3 regions of the Mesorhizobium sp. ES1-3 genome follow, and region 1 is predicted to be linked to each of the others. Evidence: predicted binding sites of a transcription regulator. Region 1 holds the regulator's gene; each other region holds the start of a gene.
The links. Region 1 encodes PhoB, which activates phosphate uptake and scavenging genes when phosphate is short. Its sites were predicted from a motif close to TGTCATNNANCTGTCAT; they were not measured.
Positions count from the first base shown of each region.

Region 2: LB536_RS13595 (acid phosphatase) is a predicted target of PhoB. The motif match lies at 2,347-2,363, and genes of this name have one in related genera.
Region 3: LB536_RS15530 (ceramide glucosyltransferase) is a predicted target of PhoB. The motif match lies at 4,876-4,892, and genes of this name have one in related genera.

Region 1 covers NZ_JAIUGW010000005.1:58,668-66,346, reverse strand. Annotated here, with positions in the region: gene pstS (phosphate ABC transporter substrate-binding protein PstS) at 1-885, shown strand, start outside; gene pstC (phosphate ABC transporter permease subunit PstC) at 952-1,935, shown strand; gene pstA (phosphate ABC transporter permease PstA) at 1,939-2,790, shown strand; gene pstB (phosphate ABC transporter ATP-binding protein PstB) at 2,787-3,590, shown strand; gene phoU (phosphate signaling complex protein PhoU) at 3,616-4,323, shown strand; gene phoB (phosphate regulon transcriptional regulator PhoB) at 4,343-5,032, shown strand; partial or broken gene LB536_RS09530 (sugar kinase) at 5,317-5,649, opposite strand; gene LB536_RS09525 (sterol desaturase family protein) at 5,702-6,673, opposite strand; gene LB536_RS09520 (LysR family transcriptional regulator) at 6,786-7,667, shown strand.
Region 2 covers NZ_JAIUGW010000008.1:67,158-74,836, forward strand. Annotated here, with positions in the region: gene LB536_RS13590 (DUF922 domain-containing Zn-dependent protease) at 49-687, shown strand; gene LB536_RS13595 (acid phosphatase) at 740-2,275, opposite strand; gene LB536_RS13600 (cytochrome-c peroxidase) at 2,460-3,722, shown strand; gene LB536_RS13605 (putative bifunctional diguanylate cyclase/phosphodiesterase) at 3,927-6,329, shown strand; partial or broken gene LB536_RS13610 (cytochrome-c peroxidase) at 6,355-6,605, shown strand; gene LB536_RS13615 (SDR family oxidoreductase) at 6,851-7,555, opposite strand.
Region 3 covers NZ_JAIUGW010000010.1:10,709-18,387, reverse strand. Annotated here, with positions in the region: gene LB536_RS15560 (magnesium and cobalt transport protein CorA) at 1-62, shown strand, start outside; gene LB536_RS15555 (GcrA family cell cycle regulator) at 142-660, opposite strand; gene LB536_RS15550 (aspartate aminotransferase family protein) at 1,017-2,216, shown strand; gene argF (ornithine carbamoyltransferase) at 2,233-3,144, shown strand; gene LB536_RS15540 (Hsp33 family molecular chaperone) at 3,274-4,305, shown strand; gene apaG (Co2+/Mg2+ efflux protein ApaG) at 4,380-4,772, opposite strand; gene LB536_RS15530 (ceramide glucosyltransferase) at 4,993-6,144, shown strand; gene LB536_RS15525 (O-succinylhomoserine sulfhydrylase) at 6,172-7,362, opposite strand; SAM riboswitch at 7,420-7,497, opposite strand; gene LB536_RS15520 (2'-deoxycytidine 5'-triphosphate deaminase) at 7,576-7,679, shown strand, end outside.

The DNA of each region.
Region 1 (7,679 bases):
AACTATCAGTCGATCGGTTCCGGCGGCGGCATCAAGCAGGTCATCGCCAAGACCGTGACCTTCGGCGCCACCGACAAGCCGATGTCCGACGCCGACCTCCAAAAGAACGGCCTCGTGCAGTTCCCGATGGTGATGGGCGGCATCGTGCCGATCGTCAACCTCACCGGCATCAAGCCGGGCGAACTGGTGCTTGACGGCAAGGCGCTGGCCGACATCTACATGGGCAAGATCACCACCTGGGACGACGCCGCGATCAAGGCGCTGAACCCCTCGCTCACCCTGCCGTCGACCGCGATCGCCGTCGTGCATCGTTCGGACGGCTCGGGCACCACCTTCAACTTCACCGACTACCTGGTGAAGCTCTCGCCCGACTGGAAGGACAAGGTTGGTTCGGACACTGCCGTGGAATGGCCCACCGGCGTCGGCGCCAAGGGCAGCGAAGGCGTTGCCAACACCGTCAAGCAGACCGACGGCGGCATCGGCTACGTCGAGTACGCCTATGCCAAGCAGAACAACCTCTCCTACTCCAAGATGCTGAATGCAGCCGGCAAGGTCGTCGAGCCGTCGCTCGAATCCTTCGGCGCCGCCGCTTCGAATGCCGACTTCAAGGGCGCGAAGAACTTCAACGTCATCATCACCAACGAGCCTGGCGACACCACCTGGCCGATCGCGGCTTCCACCTGGGTTCTGATCCACAAGACTCCGAGCGATGCCGCCGCCACCGGCGAAGCGCTGAAGTTCTTTGCCTGGGCCTATAAGGACGGCAAGGAAACCGCCAAGGCGCTCGACTACGTGTCGATCCCCGACAGCGTCGTCGACCTGATCAAGGCTTCGTGGAAGGCCGACATCCAGGCCGACGGCAAGCCGGTCTACGCAGGCGAGTAACATCACCCGAAGGAGCGCCGCTTCACGCGGCGCTCCTTTTTCTCAACACAAAGAGCCGAGCTTGACATGAGTGCTGTCCAGGAAGCCTTGCCAGCCATCAAGGGCTCGCGCGACGCCATCGTCAGACGTTTCGCGTTAACCGATTCGATCTTCCATGGGCTGACCCGCGCCGCCGCCATTCTCGTGCTGGTGCTGCTTGGCGGCGTTGCCATCTCGTTGTTTGCCGGTTCCTGGCAGGCACTGTCGACCTTCGGCTTCTCGTTTCTGACCAGCGAGAGCTGGAACCCGGTGACGGAAAAATTCGGCGCCCTGGCGCCTATCTATGGGACCATTGTCACATCGGCCATCGCCATCCTGATCGCCGTGCCGCTCGGCATCGGCATTGCCATTTTTCTCACCGAGCTTTGCCCGCGCCCCCTTCGGCGCCCAATCGGCATGGCGGTGGAATTGCTGGCCGGCATTCCTTCGATCATCTATGGTATCTGGGGCCTGTTCGTCCTGGCGCCGTTCCTGCAGACGACAGTGCAGCCCTTCATCATCAGCGTTTTCCATGGCATTCCCGGCCTTGGCAGCCTGTTTGCCGGTCCGCCCTACGGCATCGGCCTGCTGACCTCGTCGCTGATCCTCGCCATCATGGTGCTGCCCTTCATCACTTCGATCACCAAGGACGTGTTCGACACGGTGCCGCCGGTGCTGAAGGAGTCCGCCTACGGCATTGGCTGCACGACCTGGGAAGTGACACGTCGCGTCGTCATCCCTTACACCCGCATCGGCATCATGGGCGGCGTCATGCTCGGCCTTGGCCGCGCGCTTGGCGAAACCATGGCGGTGACGTTCGTGATCGGCAACGCGCACCGCATCTCGACCTCGCTGTTCGCGCCGGCAACGACAATCTCCGCGACCATCGCCAATGAATTCACCGAAGCCGTTGGCGACCTCTACACGTCCTCGCTGGTGGCGCTCGGCCTGATCCTGTTCGTCATCACCTTCCTCATCCTTGCGATCGCACGCTACATGCTGATGCGCATCGACGCCCGCACCGGAGCCTGACCGATGTCGACAGCCTCGTCGCTTCACAGCCGCCGCAAGGCCAGAAACTCGGTGATGATGACGCTGTGCGTCGCCGCCGCGGGCATCGGGCTTGCCTGGCTGGCACTGATCCTCGGCGCGTTGATCTACAAAGGCGCGGCCGGGCTCTCGCTTGATGTGTTCACGCAGATGACGCCGCCGCCCGGCGATGCCGGCGGCCTGCTGAACGCTATCTATGGCAGCGTGGTGATGACGGTCATCGCCGTTATCGTCGGCACGCCAATCGGTGTTCTGGCCGGCACCTACATGGCCGAATACGGCCGCTTCTCGAAACTCACCACCGTGGTGCGCTTCATCAACGACATCCTGCTGTCGGCGCCGTCGATCATCATCGGCCTGTTCGTCTACGAATTGATGGTGCGGCCGATGGGGCATTTCTCGGCGATCGCCGGCGCCGTCGCGCTGGCCATCCTGGTCATCCCTGTGGTCGTGCGCACCACCGAGGACATGCTCAACCTGGTGCCGAACGCCTTGCGCGAAGCCGGCACCGCGATCGGCGCGCCGCGCTGGGTGGTCATCAAATCAGTGGCTTACCGTGCCGCACTTTCCGGCATCGTCACCGGCATATTGCTGTCGATCGCCCGCATCTCCGGCGAGACGGCGCCGCTGCTCTTCACCGCGCTGAACAACCAGTTCTGGTCGAGCAATCTCAACGCGCCGATGGCCAGCCTGCCGGTCACCATCTTCCAGTTCGCTCTCAGCCCCTATGAGGAATGGCAGCAGCTGGCCTGGACCGGCGCACTCATAATCACATTGACGGTTCTCGCGCTCAGCATCTTTGCGCGCAGCCTGACCGGACGCAGAGAGGACAAATGAGCCAGATGTTGTCTCCAGACATGACGATTGCCACCGAGGCAGCCGCCAAGGCGAAGATCGAGGTCAAGAACCTCAATTTCTACTACGGCCAGTCGAAGGCGCTGAAGGACATCACGTTGTCGCTGCCCGAGCGCAGCGTGACGGCCTTCATCGGACCGTCGGGTTGCGGAAAGTCGACGCTGCTGCGCGTCTTCAACCGCATCTACGAGCTCTACCCCAAGCAGACCGCCGAGGGTCAGGTGCTGCTCGACGGCCAAAACGTTCTCGACCGCTCGCAGGATCTCAACCTGCTGCGCACCAAGATCGGCATGGTGTTCCAGAAGCCGACGCCATTCCCGATGTCGATCTATGAGAACATCGCCTTCGGCGTCAGGCTCTATGAGAAGATCAGCAAGGCCGAGATGGACGGCCGTGTCGAACAGGCGCTGAAGCGCGCGGCACTGTGGACCGAGGTCAAGGACAAGCTGAACGCCAGCGGCCTCAGCCTGTCGGGCGGCCAGCAGCAGCGGCTTTGCATCGCCCGCACCGTGGCGGTGAAGCCGGAAGTCATCCTGCTCGACGAGCCGGCCTCGGCGCTCGACCCATTGTCCACCGCCAAGATCGAGGAACTGATCGACGAGTTGCAGGCCGACTACACGATCGTCATCGTCACCCACAACATGCAGCAGGCCGCGCGCGTCTCGAAGCAGACGGCTTTCATGTATCTGGGCGAACTGGTCGAATTCGACAAGACCGAGAAGATCTTCACGTCGCCTCGCGAGAAGCGCACGCAGGACTACATCACCGGCCGCTTCGGCTGATATCACGCATACGAGGACCAGGATCATGGCCGAACACACAGTCGCAGCCTTCGACGAGGATCTCGGACAGATCAGCAGGCTGATCAGCGACATGGGCGATCTCGCCGGCACGATGGTCGGTGGCGCCACCAAGGCGCTGCTGAATTCGGACAACGCGCTGGCACAGCGCGTCGTCTCCGACGACGCCATCATGGACGCGCGCCAGCGCGAACTCGACGACCGCGCCATCACCCTGATCGCCAAGCGCCAGCCGATGGCCGACGATCTGCGCCATGTCGTCGGCTCGATCCGCATGGCGGGCGATCTCGAGCGCATCGGCGACCTTGCCAAGAACATCGCCAAGCGCGTCGGCTCCGTCGGCCTCACCGCCACGCCGCGCGACCTGTCGCATTCGATCGACTCCATGGCGCAGCTGGTGCTGATCCAGGTGCAGGGCGTGGTCGAGGAATATGCGGCCGGCGATGCCGCCGCACTCGCCAAGCTCAGGAACGACGACGAACGCATCGACGTCAAATACACCTCGGTGTTCCGCGAACTCCTGACCTACATGATGGAGGATCCGCGCAACATCACGGCTTGCACGCATCTTTTGTTCTGCGCCAAGAACCTCGAACGCATCGGCGACCATGTGACCAACATCGCCGAGAATGCGTACTATGTGCTGACTGGCACGCAACTGCCCGCCAATCGTCCGAAGCAGGACGAGACGGCGATGTCGGTGCCGGCGGCTTGACGGCAGGGATGATCAATCGATGATCGCGCCACGCATCATGGTGGTGGAGGACGAGGAGCCGCTCGGTGTGCTCCTGCGCTACAATCTGGAATCGGAAGGGTACCAGGTCGAGGTGGTGACGCGCGGCGACGAAGCCGAGATCCGCCTCCAGGAGAACGTGCCCGACCTCCTGGTGCTCGACTGGATGGTGCCGGCGGTTTCCGGCATCGAGCTCTGTCGGCGCCTGCGAATGCGGCCCGAGACCGAGAGGCTGCCGATCATCATGCTGACGGCACGCGGCGAGGAGAGCGACCGCGTGCGCGGCCTTTCGACCGGTGCCGACGACTATCTGGTCAAGCCGTTCTCGACGCCGGAATTCATGGCCCGGGTCAAGGCGCTGCTACGCCGCGCCAAGCCGGAAGTGCTGTCCAGCGTGCTCAAGGTCGGAGACATCGTGCTCGACCGCGAATCGCACCGGGTCTATCGCAAGAAGAGCGAGATCCGGCTTGGCCCGACCGAGTTCCGGTTGCTAGAGTTCATGATGCGCCATCCCGGCCGGGTGTTCTCGCGCAGCCAGCTGCTCGACAATGTCTGGGGCGAGACGATCTATATCGACGAGCGCACCGTGGACGTGCATGTCGGACGGCTGCGCAAGGCGGTCAACAATGGCCGCATGCCGGACGTCATCCGCACCATCCGCGGCGCGGGCTACGCGATCCGCGAGGATTAAAGCGCCGCTCAGCCAGCGCGAGTGCAGCGAAACATGCCTCGCCTCGCGGAAATGGCCATTCAACTCGCTGTGCCGTTGCCATGTCGAGCGTGCTGTCGGGTTTGCGCATCTGAACCGGTGTCGAACTTTCCACTCCCCCCAACGTCGGCGTCACACCGATCACACGGCATGGGTGTCACTGTCATCGAAGCCGTCAATAGCTTGGGACGCCCAGTCAAGCAGTTGGGACGCGCAGTCCTGGCGTCCGGCCATGCGTTTCCCGGACTGCAAGGCGTTGCACGGTTTCAGGCAACGCTCTTCCCGGCACTCCCTCTCACTTGCACGCTCAGCGCGAAAATCTCCTGGTCGACGAAAGTCAATGCGCGCATGGCGCAGCCTTCGCGAATGAGCGGCAGCTCGTTCGGCTCGGTGTCGAAGGAAATCGATTCCGAATGCTGGCCGCCGGCGGTGTGGGCGATGGCCTCGCGCAACGCCGGCTCGATCAGGTCGAAGGCGGCGGCGCTGACGCCGACCATGGCGACCGGTGCGGGATCGATCAGCGCGAACAGGCTGCCAAGCCCGTATCCGAGCGTTTCGCCGGCCTTGCGGTAAAGAGATCGGGGGCTAGGGCGGTCTGCGGCGTAAACCTGCCTGAGGGCTTATATCACGTGCCCGTTCCGCCGGCGTGACCTATAGCCGGCGCCGCGCGGCAAGACGCGCCTTCATCCGTGCCTTTGCCGATTCAGTGCCATCGTGGAAGGTGTCGAACCACTTGTCCCATGGCACTTCCAGCGTGCCGTAGTTCACCTCAAAGTAGCGATGATGAAGCTGGTGGTGGAAGGTGCCCAGGTCGACGCGCTTGCGCCCGGCCAGCCAGAGCCCTTCGAACCCGGTATGGGTGGTAATGGCGTAAAGGCCATAGAACATCAGGTGGCAGATAAGATGCACCGGGCTGGACGGAACAACGAAATGGACCAGCGCGGTTCCGAAATAGAAAATGTGTTCAACCGGGTGCATCGCAAGGCCCGACCACGGCCCCACATCAATATTGCGGTGATGCAGCGCGTGGATGCGGTAAAGGAGCTTCGTATGGAGCAGCCGGTGAATCCAGTAGAAGTAGAAACTCTCCCAGATCGGGATCAACAGGAAGAGGCCGACGAACCAGACCGGGTGGCCGGACCATGTTAGAGTCGGCGCATAGCCATTGGCCATCGCCCACCAGACCAGCGCCTCGTATGCCGACCAGATCGTTACGCCCGAAGCCAGCGACCAGAACACGTTGTCGGCCAGTTGGCTGTCGAAACTGAAGGCGCGCCCCTTGCGCGGGTAGGGGCGCGGATCAAACTTCTTGTCGGTGCCCTGCAACTGGTGGCGGTGAAAAACAAGATGCAGCCCCTGCGCTACAACTACCGTCAGGCCGAAGTTTCGTAGCCAGATCACCCCGATCCATAGCCCTGGCTCCTTCGCCTGGGCAAGCGTGGGGCTGGCCAAGGCATAAGCCGCGAAGGCCAGCCCCACGATGACGAGATTGATTGAGACAGGCAGCCAGCTTCCGACATACCAGCGAAAGATCGCTGCGAGGTTCAGCGGCCAGCGCCAGACCGGCGCAATCTCAATGGGCAGGCTGTCGGGGACGTGGTTCCATTCCTTCCGGTCTGACATCGATGTCGCTCTTTTCCGGCCGTGGTTCATGCGCAGGGTATTGCTCGGAAATTGACAACACAAAGAATATCTTTTCAGGTATTGGGGTCATTTTAATTGATGGTAAGATCTCATGAAAACACCGCACCCGACCTGGCTGCTCGCCTTCGAGGCGGCGGCGCGGTATGGCAGTTTCACCGCCGCGGCCGCTGAGCTGAACCTGACCGCAGCGGCCGTCAGCCAGCATATCCGCCTGCTGGAAAAGCATGTCGGCGCGCGGCTGTTCGAGCGGCTGCCGCGCGGCGTTGCGCTGACGGATATCGGCCAGGCCTATGCCCAGCCGGTGCGCCAGTCCTTCGCCGAGTTGCAGCGGGCGACGGACGGTCTCTTCGCGCGCCCATCGCGGCGGGTGGTGCGGGTGCGCGCCTCGATCACTTGGGCGGCGTTGATCCTTGCGCCCCGGTTGGCCGATTTTCGGCAGGCCCACCCAGAGATCGACATCCAACTCTCCACCTTCGTCTGGTCCGATCGTTTTGAAGCCGGCAACAGCGATGTCGACATCCGCTGGGGGCACGGCGACTGGCCCGAGGGTGCGGTTCAACTGCTGGCCCATGAATCCGCGATCGTCGTCTGCCATCCTGCCGACACCGCCTGGTTGGCGGGGCGCCGGGACATCCGCGACTTCCCCTTTGCCTGCCTGCACCATGTGATCGGGTTTGAGACCGAGTGGCAGCGCCTGTCGGATCATTTCGGCCTCGCCCTCCCGGCCCCGCCGCAGCGTGCCCGCTACGATTCATCGCTGCTCGCGCTGTGGGCGATGACCACGGGCGGCGGCGCCATGATCGTTCTGGAGAGTTTCGCCAGGCCGTTTCTCGATTCCGGCCAACTGGTCGCGCCCTTGCCGCACCGCGTGCCCATAAGTGGCGCGCATTACATGGTGCAGGCCGACGGGGCGGGGCGCAATGACGCGGTGCAGACCTTCTGCCGCTGGGCTGCGGCGCTCTACCCGGCCTGAACGCCGGTTGTG
Region 2 (7,679 bases), on a different contig from region 1:
TCCGGGCATTTGCGGCACCCGCCGGCAGCATATAGGAAAAGCCGTTGAATGGCATTGCTTGTCCAGCAAGGCCACGCCTTGGAGAGAGCGGTGTTGAGAGTTCGCCTGTGTCTTCTGACAACCGCCCTGGTGGCGTCGCCGCTCGCCGCGCACGCCGAATGGAAGCCGGTCGAGAAGGTCGAGACCTACGCCATTTCAGGCCAGTCCGGGCTCGAGCTCTACCGGTCGATCGGCCAGAACGGACCGAATGTCGGCATTGCCCGCGCCATTGCCTTCACCAATTTCAAGCTGACCTGGGGAGTCAGGGACTACAAGCCCAGGGGCAAGGGCTGCGTGCTAACGGCGGCGAAGCCGAAACTGATCATCACCTACACATTGCCAAGCCCCTCCGCGCCGCTGCCGCCGGCCGTCCAGAAGAGCTGGGAGGTATTCATCGCCGGCGTCAGTGCCCACGAGAAGGTCCACGGCGCCAGTATGATACAAATGGTCCATGACATCGAAGCCGCGACAGACGGCCTGACCGTTGCCGATGATCCCAAATGCAGCAAGACCAGGGCCGAGGTGGTCCGTCGGCTCGACGCAATCTCGAAGGCGCGGGTGCAGGCAAGCCGCGATTTCGACCGCGTCGAACTCGGCCAGGGCGGCAATCTGCAGAAGCTCATTCTTGCGCTTGTCAATGGCGGCTGAGAAGGCCACCGCGCGCTGCGGCGCGACGGCATATCGGCGTTTCGCCCGGTCCCTATCGGCTCAGATCGAGCGCCGCTGAGAGATCGCCCATCGGCGGCTGGTCGTTGTTGCGCAGTGCCTTGTCGCGGGCGACGATGCCGGTCAGCACCGGCAGATCGAAGCGCGCGGTGATGAAGCGCAGGATCGACGTGGTGTCGTATTGCGTGTGGTCGACCGTGCCCATCTTGGCATAGGGCGAGATGATGAAGGCCGGGATGCGGTTGCCCGGGCCCCAGCGGTCGGCCTTGGGCGGCGCGACGTGATCCCAGAAGCCGCCATTCTCGTCATAGGTGACGACGACCAGCATGTGGCCCCATTGCGGGCTTTTCTCCAGATGCGAAACGACGTCGGCCAGATGCTGGTCGCCGCTGGCCACGTCGGCATAGCCGCCATGCTCGTTGAGATTGCCCTGCGGCTTGTAGAAGGCGACTTGCGGCAGCTTGCCGTCATCGATCGCCTTGATGAACTCGGCGCCGTCCAGGCCGCCATCCCTGAGATGCTCGGTGCGCGCGGCAGTGCCGGGCGCGTAAGCCGCGAAATAGTTGAACGGCTGGTGGTGAAACTGGAAGTTCGGCACCGGCGTCGCGTTCTTGCCATCCAGCGTTGCCTGCCAGGCGCCGGCATACCAGGCCCAACTCACCCCCTTCAGCGACAGGAGATCGCCGATGGTGATGTCGTGCTGCGGCGGCAGCGTGGTGGGCGCGGCCGGGTCGGCGAGCGCCTTGTCGCCGCCCTCGGCCGGCTTGTTGTGGCTCGGCTGGTAGGGTGGCTGCATGGTGTTGACGGCGTAGAAGTCGGGCGTGATGGCGCCGTCATTGACGAATTTCGGCGCGCCGCCGAGCGCCGAGGCCGGCGAATTGTCGGCAACCTTCAGTGTCACGCCGTCGGGCTCGACGACGGCGATCTGGTCCTTCACCGGGCTGGTGTCGGCGTTGGGATAGACCGGCGTACAGGCGCAGGCGAGCTGGAAATGGTTGAGGAACGAGCCACCGAAGGCGCCCTGGAAGAAATTGTCGGCCAGCACGTATTTCTTCGCCACCGCCCACATCGGCAGGATCGAACCATCATAATGACCCATGACCAGGCCGCCGGAATCGGCCCACGCGACGAATTTGTCGTTCTTGCCGCCGTCGATCTGCATCTGCTCCTGATAGAAACGGTGCCACAGATCGTGGGTGATGACGTTGGTGCCCTCGTTGAAACCCTTGGGGTCGTCTATGGCGAAGGCGGCGTTGGCGAGATGCGCCGTCTGCGCCTCCGTCACCGCGGGCGTGACACCTTTTCCGGTCAGCCCGCCCCAGGCCGGCGGAAGTTCGGCGAGCGGCTTGCCGTCGCGGTCGAACTGGCGCGCCTGGTCGGCCGAGACATTGGCCAGCCCGTTGGCGCCGGGGAAGCCGCCATAAAGGTTATCGAAGCTGCGGTTTTCGGCATAGATGACGACGACGGTGTCGATCTTGTCGAAGCCGGCAGGGGCAGCATTGGCCGCAGCGAGAGGAATGAGGGCCGAACCGGCCAGACAGAAGGAAGTGAGGAGCTTGAGCCTCGTCATGGAAAGACCTCGTGGCTTGACGGTGGCTGGAGGAACGCAGGGAACCATAGCGGCAGGTAACGTGGATGCCTTGTCACCTTTGTGACATCCGCCGCCTCGGCGAACACGGTTTCGTGAGCACTGGGGCCGGTCATCAATCCGTTGCACTGCATTCCTATTTCCGGGCCAAAGCGGACCATGCCCCATGAAGACGAGACGATGGAAAAGCCTGCTGATCGCGATTGCCGCGATCTCGACCTTTGCCCTTGCCGCGCCCGCGAATACGGCGGACGGCGTCCATCCCGGCCCGCTATCGCGCGCGCAGGCGTTCGCGCGCGCCAAGGCGCTGACCGCCTTGGGGCGAAAAATGTTCTTCGACCCGGCGCTGTCGGCCTCGGGCAAGCAGGCCTGCTCGTCCTGTCATGATCCGCGCCACGCTTTCGGTCCGGCCTCGGCATCTCCGGTCGAGATGGGCGGCCCGAACCTCGACCAGCAGGGCGTGCGCGCCGTGCCGTCGCTGCGCTATCTCCAGGCGGCACCTGCCTTCACCGAGCATTTCCACGATTCCGAGGACGAAGGCGACGAGAGCGTCGACAACGGTCCGACCGGTGGCCTGACCTGGGACGGCCGCGCCGACCACGGCAAGGATCAGGCGAAAATCCCCCTGCTCTCGCCCTTCGAGATGGCCAACAAGGATGAAGCAGCCGTCTCCGCCTCCCTGCGCAAGACCGCCTATGCCGATGACTTCAAGGCCGTGTTCGGGCAGGGTGTCTTCGAGCGCCCGGGCGACGCCTTCACCGCCGCCGCCGAGGCGCTTGGCACGTTCGAGCAGAGTGCCGCCGATTTCTATCCCTATTCCAGCCGCTACGATGCCTTCCTTGCCGGCAAGGCGACGCTGTCGGCGCAGGAACTGCGTGGCCGCGAACTGTTCGAGGACGAGGCGAAAGGCAATTGCGCCTCCTGTCATATCAGTGAACCCGCCAATGACGGCGAGCCGCCGCAATTCACCGATTTCGGCCTGATCGCCATCGCCGTGCCGCGCAATCCGGCCATCCCGGCCAACGCCGACCCCGCCTATGCCGATCTCGGCCTGTGCGGCCCGCTGCGCACCGATTTTCGCGGCCGCACCGATTATTGCGGCCTGTTCAAGACACCGACGCTGCGCAACGTCGCTCTGCGCAAGAGCTTCTTCCACAACGGATATTTCCACACGCTGCGCGACGCCGTCGCCTTCTACGCCAGCCGCGACACCGACCCAGGCCACTGGTATCCCAGGAACGCCGACGGCACGATCAGGCAATATGACGATCTGCCAAAGGCTTACTGGGGAAATCTCAACCAAGAATCGCCCTTCAACGGCAAGAAACCCGGCGACAAGCCGGCGCTGAACGACGCCGAAATCGACGATATCGTGGCGTTTCTGCAGACGCTCACCGATGCAGATCAGCGGACCGAGCCAGCGAATTGAACCCTTGGACCTCGCGCGGGCCGACGTGCCGGATTGGCCGCGCCCGCGAACCAGTTTCTGGCCTTGCCGGATTGCCGCGCGGGCCGGGAGGAACGGTAAAGAAGGACATTCGTCATTAGGGCTTCCTAAACTGCTCTGGGGTATCCCTTGCCAATCGATGGTAGGACGCCGATGAACGCATTCGGGCGAGCAGTCGGATTTGTGGTGATCCTTGTCACCGGCGCAGCAATGCTGGTGGCTTTGCACATCGATGCCCAGCGGGATTACGCGCTTGCCAGGGAACGTTATCTGGAAAACTCCCGGGCGGCATCGCGCGCGACCGCCAAGACCGTCGAAGACGCCTTGCGGTCCGTCTACGAAAATGTCCGGACCCTGACCTATCTGCCAAGCGTCAGGAACCTCGACCGGCACGGCACCAATCTGGGCGACGAAGGCCGTGCGACCATCCAGCAGATCTACAATAACCTCGCTAACAACGTCTCCATTTCCGAGGTCTACTTCCTGCCGCTGGATTTCGACCCGGACCGCTTCGACGCCGTGACCGGCAAGCTCGAGGAGCCGATCCTCCAGTTCGACCAGTTGATCGTGAATGCCAGGGCAAGGTCAGACGCCGCCGCGTACACAAAGCCCGTCAAGCTGGATGACAATTCGCTGATCCGTCCGCCCGAAGAAGTTGAAACCTATGAATACCATGAGCTGGTCAAACAGCTTGCCTGGCTGAAGGCGAACTATCCCAATTCCAGCAACATCGACGGGCTGGATGTGCCGGTCATCGGCACGAAGGAACTCATCACCTGCGACAACACCGATTTCATCCATACCGGCAATGACGCTGATCGCTCCGGCTTCATTCTTTCGGTCCCGGTCTTCGGCCAGGATGGCAGACTGCGCGGCTCCGTCTCGGCGATCATGCTCACCTCGGCGTTGAGGAAACTGTTGCCGAGCAGCGACTATGTCATCGTCAATTCAGGCTACGGGTTCGAATCCGACCAGCACAAGATGTCGACGGCCCTGGCGGCTGATTCCCACGCTTTCACGGCTGCGGACCCCAATCTGATCTATTCCGAAGTCCTCCCGCTCTCGCTCAACGATCCTAGAAGTGCCTGGGGTCTCTGGGCCGGTTTTCCCAACAGCAGATTCGACGACAACATGGACGCCCAGGCCGTGCGGGAATTCGAACTGGCCGGCTACGCGGCGGTCGCGGTCGTCACGCTGCTGGCGCTGGCCTGCTGGTATGCGATCGGGCGCACGATGACGATGCAGGCCGATGCCGCCGAGACCCTGGAGCGGCGGGTCGAGGAACGCACCATCGAGATCCAGCACCTCGCCACGCACGACATCCTTACCGGCCTGCCCAACCGGGGTCTGTTGGCCGGCACGATGGACGAGGCGCTGAGAAGCCTCAGGGAGGGCGAGAAGCTGGCCGTCCATTGCGTCGATCTCGACCGTTTCAAACCGGTCAATGACACGCTCGGCCATCCGATCGGCGACCGGCTCCTCAGTGAAGTGGCGAGGCGCCTGCAGCAGCAGGCCGGTGAGACCGCCATGGTGGCAAGGATCGGCGGCGACGAATTCGTCATCCTCCAGCTCTTGCTCGATGGCAGTGACGAGGCCGGCGTTCTGGCGAGCCGGGTCATTCACGCCCTGGCCGGCGAATTCTTGATCCAGGGCCACAAGATCAACATTGGCAGCAGCATCGGCATCGCCGTCTTCCCGGACGATGGGCAAAGTTCGGAAATCCTCATCCGCAATGCCGACCTTGCCTTGTACAAGGCCAAGATGGAGGGCCGCGGGACCTGCAGGTCTTTCGAGGCAGGAATGGACGCAAGACTGCGGGAGCGGCGCCAGCTCGAGTCCGAGCTTGCTCTCGGCGTCGCGAACGAGCAGTTCGTCCTGCACTATCAACCGCTGCATGACGCACAGACCTCGGAACTGACGGGCTTCGAAGCGCTGGTGCGATGGGAGCATCCGCGCCTCGGCCTGCTCCAACCATCGGAGTTTATCCAGATGGCCGAGGAGACGGGCGTGATCGAGGCGCTTGGCGAGTGGATCTTGAGGCGAGCCTGCATCGACACCGCGAAGTGGCCCGCGACCATCAAGGTCGCGGTCAATCTCTCGCCGGCCCAGTTCAAACAGCAGACGCTGCCGCTTCAGGTTGCCTCGGCGCTCGCGGCCTCGGGCCTGCTGCCGTCACGGCTCGAGCTGGAAATCACCGAGTCGGTGCTGCTTGCGCACAATGAAAACACGATAAGGACGCTCCACAGCCTGCGGGATCTGGGCATCAGCATAGCCATGGACGATTTCGGCACCGGCTACTCCTCGCTGAGCTATCTCAGGTCGTTCCCGTTCAACCGCATCAAGATCGACCGCAGCTTCGTCAGCCTGATGTGCGAGAGCAGCGAAAGCCGGGCGATCGTCAAGGCCGTCGCCGAACTCGGCGCGACGCTCGGCATGACCACGACCGCGGAAGGCGTCGAGACCGAGGACCAGTACAGGCTGGTCAAGGAAAATGGTTGCACGGATGTCCAAGGCTGGTTCTTCGGCCGCCCAATGCCGTGCTCCGAGGTTCATAGACTTTTCGAAAGGCCAAATGCCTTGAGCGCGTAGGCGACGCGGCGCGCCGGAGACACCGACACTGCGCGACGCCGTCGCCTTCTACGCCAGCCGCGACACCGACCCCGGCGCTTGTACCCGAAAAACACCGACGGCACGGTCGACCAATATGACGATTTGCCAAAGGCTTACTGGCCGAACCTGAATCAAGACCCGCCCTTCGACGGCAAGAAACCCGGCGACAAGCCGGCGCTCGACGACGCCGAGATCGATGACATCGTGGCGTTTCTGCAGGCGCTGACGGATGCGGATCAGGTGGGGGGCCACTGAAGCGTCGGGACGAGCATGGCACCCAAAACGAAACGCCGGCGGGCCAGCGCCCCCCTCTGTCCTGCCGGACATCTCCCCCTCGAGGGGGGAGATCGGATGTCACCACGGCTTTCGCCAATTTTCGGTGTTGAAGAAAAGAGCCGGCGCCGAAGCTGCCAATCTCCCCCCTTGAGGGGGAGATGTCCGGCAGGACAGAAGGGGGGCGCTGGCCCGCCGGCTTCTGCAAGGGATCGAGCCAATCCCCCTCACAGCGCCCTGACAACGCCCCCATCCACGCGGATATTCTGCCCCGTAATATATCCCGCCCCTTCGGAAGCCAGGAAAGCAATCGTCGCGGCGATCTCCTCGCTCGTCCCGTAGCGCTGCATCGGCACGTTGTCGCGGCGCTCTTCGGTGGCGGGCAGGCTGTCGATCCAGCCGGGCAGCACATTGTTCATGCGCACATTGTCGGCCGCATAGGTGTTGGCGAAAATCTTGGTGTAGGCGGCAAGGCCGGCGCGGAACACGGCCGAGGTCGGGAACATCGCGTTCGGCTCGGCGACCCAGGCCGTCGAGATGTTGATGATGGCGCCGCCCTTCTGCTTGACCATCTGCGGCGCCACGATGCGCACCGGTCGGATGACGTTCATCAGGTAGACGTCCATGCCGGTATGCCACTGCTCGTCCGTGATCTCCAGGATCGGCGCGCGCGGGCCGTGGCCACCGCTGTTGACCAGCACGTCGATGCGGCCATAGCGCTCCAGTGTCAGGTCGGCGAGACGCTGCAGATCGTCGTTCGACCGGTTGGAGCCGGTGACGCCCAGCCCGCCAAGCTCCTTGGCCAGCGCCTCGCCCTTGCCGGACGAAGACAGGATCGCGACCTTGAACCCATCCGCCGCCAGGCGCTTCGCCGCCGCCGCCCCCATGCCGCTGCCGCCGGCCACGATGACGGCTGTCTTTTCTGAATTCATTGGGATTTCCTCATCGAGTTGGCGGGGCTTGCGGTTTCAGCGGTCCTATAGCCGGTTTCGCCGCGCAGTTCGAACCAGAAAGACTGAATCGAGCTGCAGAAAACTTGCGCGGTGAGCTGCGCCC
Region 3 (7,679 bases), on a different contig from region 1:
CCATCATCGCGCTGATCTGCTCTTTTCTGTACTGGCGGTTTCGCAAGAATGGATGGTTGTGAAGTAGTCAGTAGTCAGTAGTCAGTAGTCAGTAGTGATTGGTTGGGATCACAGCTACTCACTACTCACTACTCACTCCGCTCAGCGATTCCGCCGCCGCTCCGCCGCCGGCTGGAACGCCACGCGGGCATGGTATTTGCAGTAGGGACCGGTTTCGGCGGCTTCGTTGCCGCAGAAATTGAAGTCCTCCGAAAGCGGATCGCCATTCGGCCATTTGCAGGTGCGCTCGGTCAGTTCGACGAGTTGCAGATGCCGTGAGATCGGGACCACGACGTTCTCGACCGGGCGGATGTAGTGTCTTGCCACGGGTTCGGCGTCGAACTGCGTCTGAAGGGCCGTCGCGCCGATCGAAGTCGTGACATGGCGTGCCGTGCTCGCGGCGCGCGCCACCGACTTCTGGACGGTCGATCCCTGCGTCGCCTTCTTCTGGCGTGCCGGCGTCGCTGTCGCACGGCCGCGGCCTGACAGCTTCAGCCGGTGCACCTTGCCGATGACCGCGTTGCGGCTGACCCCTCCGAGCTGCGCGGCAATCTGGCTTGCGCTCAGACCCTCCGACCACAGTTTTCTCAAGAGTTCTACCCGCTCGTCAGTCCAGTTCATGACCGCGCTCCTTATAAGCGTGCGGCAACCAGAATCCATTCCCGACCCAGCACCACTGCTGGGGCAGACACCACATATATCTGGTGATTAGGTCCGCCGCACGAAATCTAGTTATTTCTCGACTACAACTACTCTATACGCTGACTCGGTGACAAGAGTCCCAAGTGCAACACGAGTCGGTTTTTTCGGTTTTCCCCAACTTGCCCGGTCGCTCATGAGCCGGCGTTGCGTCAGGGGGCTTGCCGCGCGCCACTACGCGACGTTTTCGTTGACTTCATGACCGAAAAACACGATAAGCCGCAGAAGGCCGCCGCTTTGGCGGCTTTTTTGATTTTCCGGTACCGGAGACGCATATAATGAGCGGTTCGGCGCTTTACGAGACCTTTGCTCGCGCACCCCTGGCCTTCGACCATGGGGAAGGCACTTGGCTGGTTACCGACAAGGGCGAACGATATCTCGATTTCGCCGGCGGCATAGCGGTCAATTCGCTTGGCCACGGCCATCCGCATCTGGTCGCGGCCCTCACCGAACAGGCGGCGAAACTCTGGCACGTCTCCAATCTCTACGAGATCCCGGGGCAGAGCAGGCTCGGGGAGCGGCTGGCAGATGCCACCTTCGCCGACAAGGTGTTCTTCACCAATTCCGGCGCCGAGGCGCTGGAATGTGCGATCAAGACGGCGCGGCGCTACCACTTCGTCAAGGGACATCCCGAGCGCTTCCGCATCATCACCTTCGAGGGCGCCTTCCATGGCCGCACGCTGGCGACCATCGCGGCCGGCGGCCAGTACAAATACCTCGAAGGCTTCGGACCCAAGGTCGAAGGCTTCGACCAGGTCGGTTTCGACGACATCGACGCCGCTGAAAAGGCGATCACGCCCGAGACCGCCGCGATCCTGATCGAGCCGGTGCAAGGCGAGGGCGGCATCCGCCCGGTGCCGACACAGTCGCTGAAGCGGCTGCGGCAACTCTGCGAGCAGCATGGCCTGCTGTTGATCTACGACGAGGTCCAGTGCGGCATTGGCCGTACCGGCAAGCTGTTCGCGCATGAGTGGTCTGCGGTGACGCCCGACATCATGGCAATCGCCAAGGGCATTGGCGGCGGCTTCCCGATGGGCGCCTGCCTCGCCACCGACGAGGCGGCCGTCGGCATGACCGCCGGCGTGCACGGCACCACCTTCGGCGGCAATCCGCTGGCAATGGCGGTCGGCAACGCCGTCCTCGACGTTGTGCTGGAAGACGGCTTCCTGGAGGATGTCCAGCGCAAGGCGCTACTGATGAAGCAGGGGCTGGCGTCGATAGCCGACGAATTCCCCGAGGTGATCGAGGATATCAGGGGCACCGGGCTGATGCTCGGCCTCAAATGCGCGATGCCCAACGGCAAGGTGAACATGGCGCTGCGCGACCAGCATCTGCTGGCGGTTCCGGCCGGCGACAACGTCATTCGCCTGCTGCCACCGCTCACCGTCACCGACGCCGAGATTCACGAAGCGCTCAACCGCATCCGCGCTGGCGCCAAGGGCCTGTCGGAGGCCATTGCCTCCGCCGCCGCGAAGTAATCCGGAACCATTCCTGATGTCAGTTCGCCATTTCACCGATCTTTCCACCGTTTCCGAAGGCGATTTGCGCTTCATGCTGGATGATGCGGTGACGCGAAAGGCGCGTCTCAAGGCCGGCGAGCGGACCAAGCCGCTCGAAGGCAAGGTGCTGGCCATGATCTTCGACAAGCCGTCGACGCGCACGCGCGTTTCTTTCGACGTCGGCATGCGCCAGCTTGGCGGCGAGACCATCATGTTGACCGGCACCGAGATGCAGCTCGGCCGCTCCGAGACCATCGCCGATACAGCCAAGGTGCTGTCGCGCTATGTCGACGCGATCATGATCCGCACCACCTCGCATGAGCGGCTGCTGGAGCTGACCGAGAATGCCACCGTTCCGGTGATCAACGGGCTGACCGACGACACCCATCCCTGCCAGCTGATGGCCGACATCATGACATTCGAGGAGCATCGCGGTCCGGTGGCCGGCAAGACGATTGCCTGGACCGGCGACGGCAACAATGTGCTGCACTCGCTGCTCGAGGCCTCGGCCCGGTTCCGCTTCAACCTCAACGTCGCCGTGCCCGAAGGCAGCGAACCGGCGCAGAAGCATGTCGACTGGTCCAAGGCGCATGGCGGCAAGCTGCATTTCACCCGCTTGCCCGAGGAAGCCGTCGACCAGGCCGACTGCATCGTCACCGACTGCTGGGTGTCGATGGGCCAGGAACACCGTGCCCGCGGCCACAATGTCTTCTCGCCCTATCAGGTCAACGCGGCGCTGATGGCCAAGGCGAAGCCCGACGCCCTGTTCATGCATTGTCTGCCGGCGCATCGCGGCGAGGAGGTGACCGACGAGGTCATCGACGGGCCGCATTCGGTGGTGTTCGACGAGGCCGAGAACCGGCTCCACGCCCAGAAGGCCGTGCTTGCCTGGTGCCTCGGTGCTTGATGTGTCTGAGCGCATGACGTGTCTGGGCGCCTGAAGTGTCCGGGCGCTTGATCCGCGGGGGCGCGATGCCTATCTGCGCCGCATCACGCAAATCAAGCGCGTTTGGACGCATGTGCCCACCAGGGCCGCATGGCCGCGCCCTGGAGCCTTGTCATGTTGGAAAGCCATCAAGTGACTGAACATCACCCCAAACTCGGCGAGTTCGGCTACGCCGGCGACGATCACGTCGTTCCCTTCGAAGTCGGTCCGCTCGACGTGCGTGGCCGCACGGTGCAGCTCGGGCCGATGCTCGACGCCATCCTTGGCCGCCACGACTATCCCGAGCCGGTCGCCCGCCTGCTGGCGGAAGCCTGTGTGCTGACGGTGCTGCTCGGCACCTCGCTCAAGTTCGAAGGCAAGTTCATTCTGCAGACCCGTACCGACGGGCCTGTCGACATGCTGGTCGCGGATTTTTCCACGCCGTCGGCGCTGCGCGCCTATGCACGTTTCGACGCCGACCGGCTGGAGGCCCTGATTGCGGCCGGCGAGACCTCGCAGCAAACGCTGCTTGGCAGCGGCGTGCTGGCGCTGACCATCGACCAGGGCGCCCATACGCAGCGCTATCAGGGCATCGTCCAGCTCGACGGCGAGACGCTGGAAGATGCGGCGCGCACCTATTTCCGCCAGTCGGAACAGATCCCGACGGATATCAGGCTCTCGGTCGCCAAGCTGCTGACGCCCGGCGTCGGCGGGGCGCGCGAGCAGTGGCGCGCCGGTGGTATCCTGGCGCAGTTCCTGCCGCAGGCCTCCGAGCGCATGCGCATTCCGGACTTGCCGGGCGGGGATGGCGATCCGCGCGAGGAGATCCATGATCCCACGGACAATTCCTGGCAGGAGTTGCTGGCCTTGCTCGGCACCATCGAGCCGACCGAATTGATCGATCCGACCATCGGCGCCGAGCGGCTGCTCTATCGCCTGTTCCACGAGCATGGCGTGCGCGTCTTCGGCGGCGTTCCCGTCACCGACCAGTGCTCATGCTCCCGGGACAAGATCCGTGGCATCCTCGAGGGCTTCTCCGCGCAGGAGATCAAGGACAGCACCGAGGATGGCGGCATCCATGTCGCCTGCGAGTTCTGTTCTACGCAGTACGACTTCGATCCGGCGGAATTTGCGGCTCAGTGAGGTATCTTTCCTTCTCCCCGTTCACGGGGAGAAGGAGCCCGAAGGGCGGATGAGGGGCAGCGCGACCGTCGGCGCTAATTCACCGTGCGCCTTGTTCCCGGCAGATCGAGCGAGAAGGCGGGGATGGCGATGTCGAACGTCTCGCCGCGCTTGTTGCGCATCGTGTAGCGTCCGACCATGATCCCGGACGGCGTCGAGAGCGGGCAGCCGGACGTGTATTGATAGCTGTCGCCGGGATTGAGTTCCGGCTGGTCGCCGACAACGCCCGGGCCGCGTACTTCCTCGACCCGGCCGGCACCATCGGTGATGTGCCAGTAGCGCGACAACAACTGCACGAACTCGTCCGACTGGTTGTCGATCGTTATCTGATAGCCCCAGACATAGCGGTTTTCCGAGGGATCCGAACGGTCCTCGAGATAGAACGGCCTGACCTGCACTTCGATGTTGCGCGTCACGGCGCGATACATGAGCGGCTCCAAAACAATCCGACGACTTTCGGCGCTCCCGGTGAGCAGGTCAACGTGCGCGTCTTGTCGCGCCCGACCTTGAACCGCAGGTGCCGGCAAAGAATGTCATTTAAGTGACACACGACAATGGTGGTGTGCACGAACCGGGCGACTCGGCGCTCTGTCGAACTGTTGAAAACGGCCACGATGCGGGCCGCCTTTCCGGAGTGACCAGATCTCGATGGGACTCACCTTCATAGCCGCCTCGCTTTCGACCGCACTCATCCTTTCAAACGCCGCCAGCATCTCGCTCGCCGCCTCACAGCTGAAACGGCGCGGCACGATCGCCCCGCCGGCCGGCAAGTCGCAACCGGTGTCGATCATCGTCCCGTCGCGTGGCGTCGAGCCGTTCACGCATGAGACGCTGGAACGCGCCTTCGCGCTCGACTGGCCACGCTACGAACTGATTTTCTGCGTCGCCCATACCGACGACCCGGTGGTCAAACTGATAAACAGGGCGATTGCCCGGTTTCCCGAGGTGCCGGCCCGGCTGCTGATCGGTGACGACCGTGTCAGCGCCAATCCAAAGCTCAACAATTGCGTCAAGGGCTGGGAAGCGGCGCGCCATGACTGGGTCATCCTTGCCGATTCCAACGTCTTGATGCCGAGGGACTATGTCGAGCACATGATGGCGGCATGGCGGCCCGACACCGGCCTTGTCTGCTCGACGCCGATCGGCTCGCGACCAGTGGGTTTCTGGGCCGATGTAGAATGCGCCTTCCTCAACACATTGCAGGCCCGCTGGCAGTATGCCGGCGAGGCGCTCGGCCTCGGCTTTGCCCAGGGCAAGAGCATGCTGTGGAACAAGCCGATGCTGGACGCAAATGGCGGCATTCGCGCGCTGGCCGCCGAGATCGCCGAGGACGCCGCCGCGACCAAGCTGGTCAACGGCCTCGGCCTGCGCGTCAATCTCGTTGCGGCGCCCTTCGAGCAGCCGCTCGGCCAGCGCACGCTTGGCGAGATCTGGTCGCGCCAGGCCCGCTGGGCGCGCCTGCGCCGCGTCACGTTCCCGCTGTTCTTCGCGCCCGAAATCCTGACTGGCGCGGCGGTGCCTCTGGCGCTTGCGCTGGTTGCGGCGGCGAGCGCGGGCGTCAGCCTCTGGGCAACCGCGATTGCCGTCTTGGCGGCCTTCTACCTTCCGGAGTGCGCGCTGGCCTTGTCCAAGGGCTGGCACCTGTCGCCGCGCATGGTCGCGGCGATGCTCGCGCGCGACGTGATGCTCCCGTTCATCTGGGCGCGCGGCTGGCTCGGCGGCGCCGTCGACTGGCGCGGCAACGCCATGACCATCCGCACCAAGGCAGCCGAACTGGAGGAGACGCCGTCGCGCGCCTGATCGCCGCGGACGACGCTCCTGAACAGCCTATTTGGCCGCCTTCAGCGCCTGCGCGATGTCTTCCAGCAGGTCGTCGGCGTCCTCCAGGCCGACAGACAGCCTGAGCGTGCCAGGCCCGATGCCAAGTTCGGCGCGGGCCTCGTCGCTCAGGTTCTTGTGCGTCGTCGTCGCCGGATGGGTGATCAGGCTCTTGGCATCGCCGAGATTGTTCGAGATCAGCACGATGTCGAGGGCGTTCTGCAGGGCGAAGGCCGCCGGCTTGCCGCCCTTGACGTCAAGGCAGATCAGCGTCGAGCCGCCCGACATCTGCTTCTTGACGATGGCGGCCTGCGGGTGGTCGGCGCGGCCCGGATAGATGACGCGGGCGATCTGCGGCTGCTCGGCCAGGAAGTCGGCGATCCTGCCGGCACTTTCCGTCTGCTGGCGCACGCGCAGCGGCAGCGTCTCGAGACCCTTCAGCAAGGTCCAGGCATTGAACGGCGACAGGCTGGGGCCGGTGTGGCGGAAGTAGTCGTGCAGATTTTCGTCGATCCACTTCTTGTCCGAAAGGATGACGCCGCCCAGGCAGCGACCCTGGCCGTCGATGTGCTTGGTGGCCGAGTAGACGACGATGTGCGCACCAAGCTGCAACGGCTTTTGCTGTAGCGGCGTGGCGAAGACATTGTCGACGACAAGCCTCGCGCCGATCGAATTGGCAAGCGAAGCGACGGCGGCGATGTCGACGACTTCCAGCGTCGGGTTGGTGGGGCTTTCCAGGAAGAACAGCTTGGTGTTCGGCCTGACCGCCTTTTCCCAGTTGGCGATATCGGTGCCGTCGACCAAAGTCGCCTCGATGCCATAGCGCGGCGCCAGCGTCTCGACCACCCAGCGGCAGGAACCGAACAGCGCGCGCGCCGCCACGATATGGTCGCCGGCCTTGACGCTGCACAGAAGGGCCGCCGTCACCGCAGCCATGCCCGACGCCGTGGCGCGCGCGTCCTCGGCGCCTTCGAGAGCGCACATGCGCTTTTCGAACATGTCGACGGTCGGGTTGGCGTAACGCGAATAGATGAAGCCAGGCTCTTCGCCCTTGAAGCGGGCTTCCGCCGCCTCGGCGGTCTTGTAGACATAGCCTTGGGTCAGGTACATCGCCTCGGAGGTTTCGCCGAATTGGGAACGCAGGGTTCCGCCATGCACGAGTGCGGTTTGAGGCTTCCAATTGCGCGTCTTGCTCGTCATCGTCCTATCCAAACACAAAAAAACCGGCCGCGAAAAAGTCGCAACCGGTCCATACGGCCTTGCGGCCCGACGGTCCTTTAGCGACTTGTTTAACGTGGCTGCAAGCCGACCGGCCAAATCACCACGGGATAACGACCCTTTAGACCCGCGCCACGCTTGCGTCAATTGCCGGCTTCATTAAGAGGTTTGTATCAAAGGCCCAGGAGCCAGACTTTGCGGCAGACAGGCATTCTTCCCGATCAGGACATTTCGGCGCTGTTCCAGTCCGGCGCGCTGAAGTCGCCGCGTGCGCTCGATGCCGATCAGATCCAGCCGGC